DNA from 3 places in the Bordetella avium genome. Region 2 is predicted to be linked to each of the others. Evidence: predicted binding sites of a transcription regulator. Region 2 holds the regulator's gene; each other region holds the start of a gene.

Region 1 (4,540 bases), 660 kb from region 2:
AACACCATCAAAAACGTTTCTGACGAAATCTCGAAACGCTCGATCGTGTCCAGCAGATCGCCGAGAACCGGCGGCGCCCAGCCATGCAGATGAATGCCAATACCCAGCAAACAGCCCACGATGGCCAGCAGCACGGAGTAAGGCAGACCCAAGCGGCCAGCCAGCGGCGGCATGAAGCAGACCATCGTCAAGAGGCCTGCAAGCCCGAAAACAAAAAACCCGATATCCATAAGAAGGCGAGGGAAGGATAAGGGCAAAGAATAGCGTCTTTTTGTCGCAGCGCCGTGGCGGCGTTTTTCATGCTTGCATCCCTGGCCCACACTTGCTTACGCTTGCCAGCGGAATAATTCATGCTGCGTCCGTGATTTTTCGCTAAGGTGCTTGCTTTATGACACCGGGAGTGGCTTTTGCCTGAACACCCGCTTGCCGCGCACGATGCGCCGGCTTTGCTTCTGCAACTGAGCGACTCGCATCTGATGGCAGACCCCGACGCCCGCATGCTGGGCGTGAACACGGACGCCAGCTTGCGAGCCGTGATTGACCTTGCACGGCGCCAGGAGGGGCAGCCCGAGCTGATGCTGCTGACGGGCGATCTCGCTCAGGATGGCAGCCCGCAGGCCTATCGGCGGCTACAAGCGCATCTGCGTGGCGCCCCGGTCCGCTGCCTGCCGGGCAACCATGACGCCCCTGAGGTCATGCGCCAGATCCTGGCTGATTGGATCAGCCCCGTCTATGACCTGCCCGGCTGGCGCATCATCATGCTGGATTCCACCGTGCCAGGCGAGGATTTCGGCCATCTCGATGAGGCGCAGCTCGCCGTGCTGGATCAAGCGATCAAGGATGCCGGCCCACGCCATGTTCTCGTGGCGCTGCATCACAATCTGGCCAGGGTTGATGGCAATTGGCAAGACCCCATGATGGTCGATAACGCCGCTGCGGTGTTCGCGCGGCTGTCGGCCCATCCGCAGACTCGGATCGCACTATGGGGCCACATCCATCAGGAGTTCGATTGCCGCCACCATCATTTGCGCTTGCTGGGCACGCCATCGACCTGCTTTCAGTTCACTCTGAACAATGGCCAGCACGCCATTGACGCCAAGGCGCCGGGCTATCGCTGGATCAAGCTGTACGCAGACGGTTCCATCGCCACCGGCATCCGGCGGCTGGATGCCGCCGCCTGGGCAAGCTTGCAAGCCACCCCGACCCTAGAACTGGCCTGAAACCAACAAGGACGAGCGCGGCGGCGTTTTGCGCTACTTGCCGGCCCCAAGAGGACTGTGCGGCAATAAAAAACGGGGCACCGATATGCATGGTGCCCCGTAAAAAACGTCCGCCCCATAGGGGAGGGGAAAGAGGAGAAGCCGAGACGGACGATAAGACTACAAAACAGGAGACTGCTTCAAGCATTGCGGTCTACTTAGGTTAGTAGGCATCGGGCTGAATAAGTTTCCCGAATCCTGGCCACTTCTTCCCTAAATTTGTATCAGATGGTGTCGCCAGTGCCCAATAAAAACGCCGGTGCTCCACACAGAGCACCGGCGTCGGCGAACAACAGCGAATCAGGCCGCTGCCAAGGCGCCACGCATTTTCTTCAATGCGGCAGCCTCGATCTGGCGAATGCGCTCGGCAGACACGCCGAACTCTGCGGCAAGTTCGTGCAGGGTGGCACCGCCCTCATCCTGCAACCAGCGGGCCTCGACGATACGACGCGAACGCGGGTCCAGCGCCGTGATGGCATCGGACAGACCCTTGCCTTGCAGATCGTCACGCGCTTTGCGTTCCAGCACGCGGGTCGGCTCTTCTCGGCATTCGTCGGACAGATAGGCGATAGGCGCGTAGCCATCATCGTCATCGTCCTGGTTTTCAAGCGAAAGGTCCCGGCCAGACAGGCGGACTTCCATCTCGCTGACATCCTCGCGGCGAACATTGAGTTCGCGAGCAATGTGGTCAACCTGCTCGGTGTCCAGCGTATGGCCATCGGGCCGCATGCTGCGCAGATTGAAGAACAGCTTGCGCTGCGCCTTGGTGGTCGCCACCTTGACCAGACGCCAGTTGCGGATGATGTATTCGTGGATTTCAGCTTTGATCCAGTGAACGGCAAACGACACCAGGCGCACACCGCGCTCGGGATCGAATCGCTTGACGGCCTTCATGAGGCCGACATTGCCTTCCTGAATCAGATCGGCATGAGGCAGACCGTAGCCCAGGTACTGACGGGCGACCGACACCACCAGGCGCAGGTGCGACAGCACCAGCTCGCGAGCGGACTCGAGGTCATCGCTATCGCGCAGACGGCGAGCCAGCGTGGATTCCTGCTCGGCCGTCAGGACAGGCAGACGGTTTACCGTCGTGATATAGGCATCGATCGTGCCCAACGCACCCGGATTGGCAACCGCCAAGGCCAGGGCGTTACCCGACGGGGTCAACGAGGGACTGGCAGAATTCATTTTGCGGCCTCCATGAAACGAGGGGGAAACGGGCATGAGATTGATGTTAGCACTCCAAATGGTTGAGTGCTAATTCGACTGCTGCACTGCGGCGAAGTTCCCCTTTCTGGCCAGCGCCGGACTACTGCGGCCCCATTTTATTTCTGGGCGACGGTTTTACCCACCAGGTCGATGGCCGGAGCCAGGCGGCCCTGAAGTTCGGCGGGCAGCATGAAATTGGCCGCAGGATGCATCAGCACCTCGGTTTTGCCTTCACGCTCGCGCACCAGCACACGCAGGGGGAGATCCAGGGCCACATCGGGTTCGGCCAGCATCAGGGGCGTGCCGGCCTTGGGGTTACCGAAAATCAACACTTTGGTCGGCGGCATTTCGAGACCCACCGCCTTGGCCGCGCCGGCATGGTCGATCTCGGCAAAGATGGTCATGCCATGGCTGGTCAGGCCCTGACGCAAGTGCTGGACCGTGTCATCGAAACCGCGCGCGCTGTTGAACTTCACCAGATGCTCGTGGGCGTGAGCGGCCGAGGTGCCCAGGGAGAGGGCCGCAGCGGTCGCGATCCCGCCGAGAAAACGCCCGATGGTGAAAAACCGTATGGCTGGAATCATGGTGTTGCTCCTAGGCTTGCGTTGCGAGCGGCCCAGTATAGGAAGCCGGCCCAGGGGCTCGCCGGAGCAGGGGTTGAATCAGATCAAATCGGCGCGCAGCCTACCAGCCACGCTGCTTCAGCCCCTGCGCCGTGGCGCTATCTGCGGGACGGATGAACAGGGCGCCACGCGGATCGAACAGTACCTGGTAACGCGCACCATCAAAGAGCGGCATGTAGGCGGCGCTGCCATAGGTGACATCGATAAAGGGCAGCCACTCGGGAAACCAGCGTTTGACGGCGCCGATGTCAGGCGCGGGCCAATCATCGAGCGCATGGATGGATCGCATGCCGGCCTGCTCGCGCTGCACATCCCGGTAACGGCCGGACAGACGCTCCAGGCGATAGAGCGGCGGCGCGCCTGCAACCAGAGCAGGCAGACGCCAGCGGACCACCTTGGCATCGATCTGCCATTCATCGCCATAGAGCGTGTAATCGCGCTCGCTCAAGCCCTGGGCTTGAGCGGCGACCGTATATTGATCGCCGTGATGGCCGATGATGCGTACCTCGGCCACCGGTACATCGGCCGTAAGGCGGGAAAACTGCGCCAGCGACAGGGCGAACAGGCCGGATACGCAGGCCAGCGCCGCGAGCAAGAGACCGCAGGCGCGCCGCACGGGCCGCAAGCGGAAGGTTTTGCGGCCCCGCTCATCGCGCGGGCCGCCCCGGTCCAAAAACATGCCCAGGCCCAAGCCCAACAGCAAGACTGCCGCCAGGGCGACCCACACGAAAGGCGTCAGCAGATCTGTCACAGAGAGTCGCTCCGTTCATCAGGTGACGCCAGTATAAAAGCGCCACGCCGTCCCTGCCTTAACGCAAGCGCTCGGCGTGAAACCGGATGTGATCCGCCATAAAGGTCGAAATGAAGTAATAACCGTGGTCGTAAGCCTCATGACGGCGCAGCATCAGCGCTTGTCCCGCATCGTGGCAAGCCTGTTCGAATAGCTCGGGATAGAGCTGCTCGGCCAGAAATTGATCCGCCAGCCCCTGATCGATCAGAATGCCCTCAGGATAAGGGTTGCGCAGGCCACGCATCAGCTCGCTGGCGTCATGTTCAGCCCAGACGGCCTTATCCTCGCCCAGATAACCGGCAAACGCCTTTTGGCCCCAGGGGCAACGCATGGGCGCGGCGATAGGTGCAAAAGCCGAAACGCTGGCCCAACGGCCGGGGTGGCGCAAAGCCAGCGTCAATGCGCCATGCCCCCCCATAGAGTGACCGAAAATGCCGGCGCGGGCGGCATCGCCCGGCAGGGCGGTGGTCACCAGATCGAACAACTCGCCGGCCACATAGCTTTCCATGCGGTAGTGCGGGGCATAAGCCTCGGTACGCGCGTCCAGATAAAAGCCCGCGCCCACGCCGAAATCCCAATGGGCCGTCTCGCCGGGCGCGCCGGCGCCGCGCGGGCTGGTGTCGCAACTGACCAGCATCAGGCCGTGCTCGGCGGCCAGG
Region 2 (4,540 bases):
GGGCGGAATCTTGTTCGCCGTCCAGAGCTTCGAGAATCTGGCTCGCCCCGTCAAGCAAGCCCTGGGCATGCGAAAGACGATTGTGCTCGGCTTGCAGGGTTTCCCATTCGCCTTCAGCCAGGTTGAGGCGGTCCAGGTCGTCGGCCTGCCATTGGAGGCGTTCCCGTTCGGCAGCGAGCGTTTCGGCATCCTGTTCCGCCGTTTCGAGCTGGCGGACCAGGCCGCGCCAGCGTTTCCAGGCCTGCGCCACCGTTTGGCGCAATTCGGCATGGCCGCCATGCGCGTCCAGCAGTTCGCGCTGCGCCTCGGGCCGCATCAGGCTTTGGTGGGCATGCTGGCCGTGGATATCGACGAGTTCCTCACCTAGTTCACGCAATTGGGTGACGGTGGCTGGCAAGCCGTTGATGAAGGCGCGGCTGCGGCCGTGTGCGTCGATTACGCGGCGCAACGATAGTTCCTCGGCGGGCTCAAGTTCGCGCTCGGTCAGCCAGTCTGACAGGTGTTGCGGGCTGTCGAAAATGGCCGTGATGTCAGCGCGCGCAGCCCCTTCACGTAGGACGCTGGCGTCGCCGCGTTCGCCCAGGGCCAGGGCGAGTGCGTCGATCAATATCGATTTGCCGGCGCCGGTTTCACCCGTGAATACGGTGAAGCCGGCGCCGAAGTGGATTTCCGTCTGTTCGACGATGACGAAGTCGCGGATATGCAGGGTTCGCAACATGGCGGGCGCTGCCGGAAATTACTCAATGTTGTCGGAGACCTGCGGCATCTGATTCCAGTGCAGTTTGCGGCGCAGGGTGGAGAAGAAGCTGTAGCCCTGGGGATGAACCAGGCGGGCCGTGTGCGGTGCGCGTTGCACCGTGATGCGGTCGCCTAGTTGCAGATCGGACCAGGTTTGCATATCGAAATGTGCCGAGGCGCCGGTTTCGACCCGGCCGATGGCCGTGAGCGTCATATTCAGCACCCCGGTGTCGGGGATGACAATGGGGCGGTTGGATAGACTCTGGGGCGCTACCGGAACCAGCACCATCGCATTCAGGCCAGGGTGTAGCAGCGGCCCGTTGGCCGACAGCGCATAGGCGGTCGAGCCGGTGGGCGTGGCGATGATGAGGCCATCGGCGCGCTGCGTATACATGTAGACGCCGTCGAGTTCGACCCGCATTTCGATCATGCCGCCGCGCCCGGCGCGGTTAAGCACCACGTCGTTTAGGGCCGAGGCTGTGTACATCAAGGCGTCGCCACGCCAGACGCTGCCTTGCAGCAGCATCCGTTCCTCGATCTGGAAATTGCCGTCGAGGACGCGCGCCAGCGCGTCATGAGCATCTTGCAGCGGGATATCGGTAATAAAGCCCAGACGGCCATGGTTGATGCCGATCAGCGGCACGCCGTAGGGCGCCAGGTGGCGGGCCACGCCCAGCACCGTGCCATCTCCGCCCATGACCACGGCCAGCGAAGCCGATTCGCCGATTTCCTGCATGGTGGCGACGGGGTATTCGTGCACGGCCGTATTGCGTGCGGTATCGGCGTCGACCAGCACCCGTCGGCCGGCCTGCGTGAGCATGGCGGCGAGGGCGCGCAAGGGCGCATCAAGACCGGTGTCTTGATAGCGTCCGATGAGGGCGACGATGGGAAAGTGCATGAGCAGGTTTCTGTGGATTCGTGGAGCGTATCAGACGATTATATGGGGCCGCATATTCTGCCAGAGGACAAAAATCGCCTCCTGGCGAAACTTTCCCTAAAATACCGCCATGGACGACCGTGCTCACGCTTTGTTGAAAGCCCTGATTGAACGCTATATCGCCGATGGCCAACCGGTAGGCTCGCGCACGCTATCCAAAGTTTTTGATCTGTCTCCCGCGACCATACGCAATGTCATGGCCGACCTGGAAGAACTGGGGCTGATCCAGAGCCCGCATACCTCGGCGGGCCGAGTGCCTACGCCGCGCGGCTATCGTATGTTCGTCGATTCGCTGCTGGCCGTACACCCCTATCAGTTCGAACCCGCCAATATGGCGGAACTGCTGCCCATGATCGAACCCAGCCGGGCGGTCAATGCGGCTGCGGCCCTGCTGTCCAATCTGACCCAGTTCGCCGGCATGGTGCTCACGCCCAAGCGGGCGCAGGTGTTTCGCCAGATCGAATTCGTGCGCCTGTCGGATAAGCGGGTATTGTTGATTATCGTCACGCCCGACGGCGACGTTCAGAACCGCATCATGCAGGTGCAGCGCGATTACGCCGAATCTGAGCTGGTCGAGGCGGCCAATTTCTTTAATCAGCATTTCTCGGGCAAGTCCTTCGACGCGGTGCGTCGGACGCTGTCCACCGAACTGATCCAGTTGCGCGAAGATATTTCGCGCCTCATGCAGGCCGCTGTGGAGGTCGGGGCCGAGGCTGCCGAGGAAACCGACTCAGTGGTGATTTCTGGCGAGCGCAAACTGCTGAACGTCACGGATATTGCTTCCGATATGGACAGGCTGCGCAAGATGTTTTCACTCTTCGAGAAGAAAACAGACCTGTTGCAATTGCTGGATGTCTCCAGTCGGGCGCAAGGGGTACAGATCTATATCGGCGGGGATTCGCAACTGCTGCCGATGGATGAGGTGACCGTCGTGACCGCGCCCTATGGCGTGGACGGGCAGATTGTCGGCACCTTGGGCGTGATCGGTCCTACCCGGATGTCTTACGAAAGGGTGATTCCGATCGTGGATATCACGGCCCGTTTGCTGTCCAACGCACTCAGTCATAATCAATAACTGTTCATAAGACGGCATCCCTCGGGGGTGCCCCCTGGGAGGCGTTTGTGTTTCTTCGTCTGTTCAAGTATTTGTGGCCTGAGCGTTTTCTCCCGGAACCCGCTACTGCGGAAGACCGCTTTGATGACAACCCCCCGCCGCGTGGGCCGGGCCGCGCTGGCGTGCTGCTGATCAACCTGGGCACGCCTGACGCCCCGACGGCTGCGGATATTCGTAAATATCTGGCCGAGTTTCTCTCCGATCAGCGCGTGATCGAGATTCCGCGCTATCTCTGGAAACCGATTCTGCATGGTCTGGTGCTGACTTTCCGGCCGAAGAAGCTGGCGCCGCGCTACGCGGGTATCTGGATGGAGGGCGGGTCGCCCCTCATGGTCTATAGCCGTAAACAGGCCGAAGGGGTGGCCGCCGCCCTGGCCGAACGCGGGTTGGATGTGCCGGTTGCGCTGGGCATGCGCTATGGCAATCCCTCGGTGCCCGATGCGATCGCGCAGCTGCGCGCTCAGGGTTGCGATCATATTCTGACCGTGCCGCTTTATCCGCAGTATGCGGCCAGTACGACAGCGACGGCCGTCGATGCCGTGACCCGCCATGCGAGCCGCCTGCGCGATCAGCCGGCGCTGCGCTTTGTCAAACGCTTCTATGCCGATCCGGCCTATATCGAGGCGCAGGCCGAACGCATCCAATCCTTCTGGGATGCGCAGGGCAAGCCGCAAAAACTGCTCATGAGTTTTCATGGTCTGCCCCGTTATTCGATCGAGCTGGGCGATCCCTATTACCGCGATTGCCTGGATACGGCACGCCTGCTGCGCAAGCGCCTGGGTTTGTCGCCCGAGGAGGTCGAGGTCACGTTCCAAAGCCGGTTCGGTTCGGCGCGCTGGATGGAACCTTATACCGAACCCACCTTGAAGATGCTGGCAGCTCAGGGCATTACACACATCGATGTTGTTTGTCCTGGCTTTGTGGCAGACTGTTTGGAAACGCTGGAAGAAATCAACCAGGAGTGCCGCCATGCCTTTATGGAGGCGGGCGGTCAGCAGTTTCGCTACATTCCGGCCCTCAATGACAGCCCTCTGTGGGTGAGTGGGCTGGCCGATCTGGTCGAAACCCAGCTTCAGGCGTGGCCCGTAAAACGCGCAGGCTGAGTAAGACCGCTTTCTTAAGGAGACGGCAAGATGACAGCTTCTACGCAATCCCCTCGATCAGACCAAGGAGAGCTCGCCGAGGACGGTCTTGAGCGAGATCTCGATAATGCCCTGATCCAGACCTTTCCGGCCAGCGATCCGGTTTCCATCACTCCCGAAGACGAGCGCCCCGAAGAAGACGCCGACTAGGCGTTTGCGTGGCATGGTGTGCGATGGCCCGGGGCCGGATCGCTTTCGCCCTTGAAATTGGGGAGGCAACCCCCATTTATGGGCACATACCGTACTAATCTTTGCTGGAGGACTCTCATGACGGCACCTCAAGAGCCTGTCGATCCGATTCAAGACGCAGGCGTCGAAGCGCCCGATCTTCAAGCCGAAATTGATGCGCTGCGCGCCGAATTGGCTGCAGCCCAAGCTCAGGCCCAGGCCCATCAGGAACAGGCCTTGCGCGCAATGGCCGAGGCCGAGAACGTGCGCCGCCGGGCTCAGGAAGATGTGTCCAAGGCACGTAAATTCGGCATTGAATCGTTTGCCGAGAGTTTGGTGCCCGTCAAGGACAGCTTGGAAGCCGCGCTGGCTCAGCCGGAGCAGACTGCCCAAGCCTTGCGCGAGGGGGTGGAAGTCACGCTCAAGCAGCTCAATGGCGCT
Region 3 (4,540 bases), 1.4 Mb from region 2:
TCCTGGCCGGGGGGAGGGACTTAGAAGTCCATGCCGCCCATGCCACCCATGCCGCCGGGCATGGCCGGGGCAGCGGGCTTGTCCTCAGCCAGTTCCACCACGGCGGCTTCAGCCGTCAGCAGCAGGCTGGCCACCGAAGCGGCGTTTTGCAGGGCGGTACGGGTCACCTTGGTGGGGTCCAGAACGCCTTGCTCGACCAGGTCGGTGTACTCGCCGGTAGCGGCGTTGTAACCGTAGTTACCCTTGCCGTTCAGGACGTTGTTCACCACCACGCTGGCTTCTTCGCCGGCGTTGGTCACGATGGTGCGCAGGGGCTCTTCCACAGCGCGCAGGATCAGCTTGATGCCCGCGTTCTGGTCGGGCGTGTCGCCTTGCAGACCGGCAATGGCTTGCTTGGCGCGCAGCAGGGCAACGCCGCCGCCAGCCACAACGCCTTCTTCCACTGCAGCGCGGGTGGCGTGCAGGGCGTCTTCGACGCGAGCCTTCTTTTCCTTCATTTCGACTTCGGTCGCGGCACCGACGCGGATCACGGCAACACCGCCGGCCAGCTTGGCCACGCGCTCTTGCAGCTTTTCACGGTCGTAGTCGGAGGTCGCTTCCTCGATCTGGGCGCGGATTTGCTTGACGCGCGCTTCGATCGACTTGCCGTCGCCGGCGCCGTCGATGATCGTGGTGTTTTCCTTGGCGACTTCGATGCGCTTGGCTTGGCCCAGTTCTTGCAGGGTGGCCTTTTCCAGCGACATGCCGGTCTCTTCCGAGATCACGGTGCCGCCCGTCAGGATGGCGATGTCTTCCAGCATGGCCTTGCGGCGGTCGCCAAAGCCCGGCGCCTTGACGGCGGTGGTCTTCAGGATGCCACGGATGTTGTTCACCACCAGGGTCGCCAGGGCTTCGCCCTCGACGTCTTCGGCGATGATCAGCAGCGGACGGCTCGACTTGGCGACTTGCTCCAGCACCGGCAGCAGATCACGGATGTTGCTGATCTTCTTGTCGTAGATCAGGACGAAGGGATCGTCCAGAGCGGCGACTTGCTTTTCGGGGTTGTTGATGAAGTAGGGCGACAGATAGCCACGGTCAAACTGCATGCCTTCGACGACATCCAGTTCGTTTTCCAGCGACTTGCCGTCTTCGACGGTGATGACGCCTTCCTTGCCGACCTTGTCCATCGCGTCAGCGATGATCTGGCCGATCGAGCTGTCGCTGTTGGCCGAGATCGAGCCAACCTGGGCGATTTCCTTGCTGGTCGTGACCGGCTTGGAGGCCTTCTTCAGCTCAACCACGGCGGCGGCGACAGCCTTGTCGATACCGCGCTTCAGGTCGATCGGGTTGAAACCGGCGGCAACGTACTTCAAGCCTTCTTGAACGATGGCTTGAGCCAGCACGGTGGCGGTCGTGGTGCCGTCACCGGCGTTGTCGGAGGTCTTGGAGGCAACGTCCTTGACGAGCTGGGCGCCGATGTTTTCGAACTTGTCCTTCAGTTCGATTTCCTTGGCGACGGACACACCGTCCTTGGTCACGGTCGGGGCGCCGAAGGAGCGCTCCAGCACGACGTTGCGACCCTTGGGGCCCAGGGTGGTCTTAACAGCGTTGGCGAGAACATTCACGCCGCGAACAATGCGCACGCGGGCATCATCGGCAAACAGAACTTGCTTGGCAGCCATGGTCAGCTTCCTTCGAAAATGGGGGGGTTCGCTATTACTGGATCACTGCGAGGATTTCTTCCTCGCGGATGACGAGCAGCTCTTCGCCATCAACCTTGACGCCTTGGCCGGCATACTTGCCGAACAGCACCTTGTCGCCGACCTTCAGGTCGACCGGCAGAATCTTGCCGTCTTCCGTCTTCTTGCCGGGGCCGACAGCCAGGACTTCGCCTTGATCGGGCTTTTCAGCGGCGCTGTCAGGGATAACGATGCCGGAAGCGGTCTTACGCTCGTTGTCCAGGCGTTTGACGATCACGCGATCGTGCAGGGGACGCAGGGCCATGAGGAACTCCTGTTTCGATAACTAGAAGATTGATCGGTTGTTAGCGCGGGAGGGCTTGTTAGCACTCACCGGCGACGAGTGCTAATTATAGGGATGACTTGGCAGGCTTCAAGGGGGGGAGGGGCGGCTGTTACATTTTTGGGGTTGGTCTGAGGCTGAGCAGGTGTTGAATTCCTGTTGTCGAACGCCACCCCACTTGGGATTTGCGTCATGCGGATTGAGATTAAACAAAATGTGTCAGCCCAAAGCAGATCTGTAAGCGCCTGCCGAACACACCCTTGACGGTTCTGCTTATGCAGCAGGTTGCCACCGATGCAACGTTTCTGTGATCGGTTTGGCCCGCTCCAGCCGTATCTGGCGTCGCTCTTCGGCAGGCAACTCGGCTACGTCCTGCTCTACGCTGTATAGCGCGCCGAACAACTCCAACGCCTTTGCGGCGATCTGGCTCTGGTTGTTGGCGTGCAAGTCATGGAACTTGCGCCGGGCGTGCGCCATGCAGCCCAGTTCCGTGATGCCAGCCGCGAACCCGGCCTTGTAGCCCGCATAATCGTCGGTCACCAGCTTGCCGCGCCAATCTTCCAGGAACGTGCGGCAGTGCTCGCCGGCCCGGCTGGGCGCGAAGTCGTAGAGCACTGCACGCAGGCTGTCTACAGCCTCAAGCGCTGGGAGGCGTTGACGCGCTACCTTGACGACGGCGATGCGCCGATCGACAACAATTGGGTGGAGAACCAGATCCGCCCCTGGGCGATCGGGCGTTCGAACTGGCTGTTCGCGGGCTCGCTGCGCGGGGGCCAGCGCGCGGCCGCCATTATGAGCCTGATCCAGTCGGCACGGCTCAATGGGCACGACCCATATGCCTATATGAAGGACGTGCTCACGCGCCTGCCCACGCAGAAAAACAGCCAGATCGCTGAGCTACTGCCGCATCGGTGGCAACCTGCTGCATAAGCAGAACCGTCAAGGGTGTGTTCGGCAGGCGCTTACGCGTCATCGATCTCAAGTGCACATCTCTGCCGTTGCCACCGTCCAACCGAGACCTGGCTCCTAACATTGTCCGAAGGAGAGAGGGCTCTGGCCCGAGTTTCTCTCGACACCGCGTGAATGGGCGGGTGCTCTTACATCATTTTGAAGCTCGATCAGAGGATCAACCTCAATCTGCATATGCCAGTGATGGCTTCAGTCATCTGAAGTCATCATTCTGGGTGGTTGCATCCTCAGTCTTAACTTCCACCGCGACCGTTTCCGCTACGGGCTCCACGCCGAACTTCTCCAACGCGCGACGAAGATAGCCATTGCCAAGCTTCTCAAGGAGATATGAGACGTCGTACGAAGACCGCGACTTGTCTTCGGCATAGGTTGCCATTTCGTGCGGGTCGATAATCCCCCTAGCGACGTCGACCAGCGCCAAATATTCGCCCTTCTGTTGAGCTGTCAACCTAATCAGCAAAGCCTTTGCCCTCTGCCTCTTCGGATCCGAGGACATACTCCGAAGCACTTCTAAGAGTTCTCCAGAACCAACGATTGCGCTTCCCGAATCGCCGCGAGCCCTCAACATCTGCTCGTCGAGGTCAAACAATGTCCAGAACTGGTCCATTGATATGGATTGGAGAACAAACGGCACTCTGGCAACGTCCCGGTGAAGTAGTCGCACCACGGGGAACAATGCGCGAGGTTCCAGCTTGGTTGTGCCTAGCCTTTCCACAAGTTCCCCATACTGTCGCCTCAGTTCCTCGAGGCCAAGGCGCTCGGCGGTGCCATTGTATTTGTCGATGCGGTTGTAGATGCCATATGTTGGGGCGAATACCATTAGCCCCCCCTTGAATCTTCGATAGCACGGCTCTCCGAGTCCGGCGAACTGGGGCTCGTCGCTATCTCCATCGTCGGGCGCGTAGTCGAAATCATTGAACCGGCGTAGCTTCTCGACCGCCCCGTCTAGGAAAGCGTCACCCTCGGTAAGCCGGTGCGCCTCCCCAACCTCAAGAACTGCATAGCCGAAGGCAGGGTGGTTTGGGAAGCGTTCCACCACCAATCTGGTTGGTAAGACGATGTAGTCTGCGCCTCCACCAGAAATCTGCAGAGATAGCATCGCTCCACCTTCGCAAAGATTGGCACCTCTGATGTGCTGTCCACCGCCTTCCGGAAGGAAGCAGTGGTTCATGCCGTGGTAACGCGATAGAAGTCGAATCACATTGAGGACTGCTGCGGGGTCGCGCCACTCTGCGCGAGCAATGCCTTGACCAGTCATCGCCTCAAGCGACGCGAACTCCCACTGCAGTTGATTTGCCTTCCCGGCGTCGTACTGAATTGCAGCAACCTCTCGTAGATTCGCTGAGAACTCAGAAGCGCTTGGCCGAGCCCCTGGCAGCGAGTCGGTTGCTCGCTCCAGTAGAAGGTCCAAGGGTTCTAACACGAATCCATTTTCTTTTGCCCTCGCCGCGAGCCCCTCGTGGCCCTTCGGGCGATACTGCCCCGGGAACGCGAACTTCTCACGTGTTAGCAGCGCCCAGATGGTCTTAGCCAAGCTGTAGACGTCCGCCAAGAAGCAGTCCGCTACCCC

What was found. The regulator HrcA, encoded in region 2, represses chaperone genes, less so after heat shock. The targets are predictions, from matches to a motif close to TTAGCACTCNNNNNNNNNGAGTGCTAA.
Region 1: the regulator HrcA is predicted to act here: its motif matches at 2,494-2,520, upstream of rpoH (RNA polymerase sigma factor RpoH).
Region 3: the regulator HrcA is predicted to act here: its motif matches at 2,042-2,068, upstream of U0029_RS14575 (co-chaperone GroES).

What each region holds. Positions count from the first base shown of each region.
Region 1 is NZ_CP139969.1:137,207-141,746, reverse strand. It holds gene U0029_RS00660 (cation:proton antiporter) at 1-230, opposite strand, end outside; gene U0029_RS00655 (metallophosphoesterase) at 477-1,220, shown strand; gene rpoH (RNA polymerase sigma factor RpoH) at 1,560-2,447, opposite strand; gene U0029_RS00645 (DUF302 domain-containing protein) at 2,585-3,052, opposite strand; gene U0029_RS00640 (hypothetical protein) at 3,153-3,842, opposite strand; gene fghA (S-formylglutathione hydrolase) at 3,901-4,540, opposite strand, start outside.
Region 2 is NZ_CP139969.1:799,599-804,138, forward strand. It holds gene recN (DNA repair protein RecN) at 1-718, opposite strand, end outside; gene U0029_RS03840 (NAD kinase) at 737-1,636, opposite strand; gene hrcA (heat-inducible transcriptional repressor HrcA) at 1,746-2,750, shown strand; gene hemH (ferrochelatase) at 2,798-3,892, shown strand; gene U0029_RS03855 (hypothetical protein) at 3,923-4,081, shown strand; gene grpE (nucleotide exchange factor GrpE) at 4,199-4,540, shown strand, end outside.
Region 3 is NZ_CP139969.1:3,149,853-3,154,392, reverse strand. It holds gene groL (chaperonin GroEL) at 21-1,661, opposite strand; gene U0029_RS14575 (co-chaperone GroES) at 1,696-1,983, opposite strand; partial or broken gene U0029_RS14570 (IS66 family transposase) at 2,281-2,628, opposite strand; partial or broken gene U0029_RS14565 (IS66 family transposase) at 2,632-2,931, shown strand; gene U0029_RS14560 (protein kinase domain-containing protein) at 3,164-4,540, opposite strand, start outside.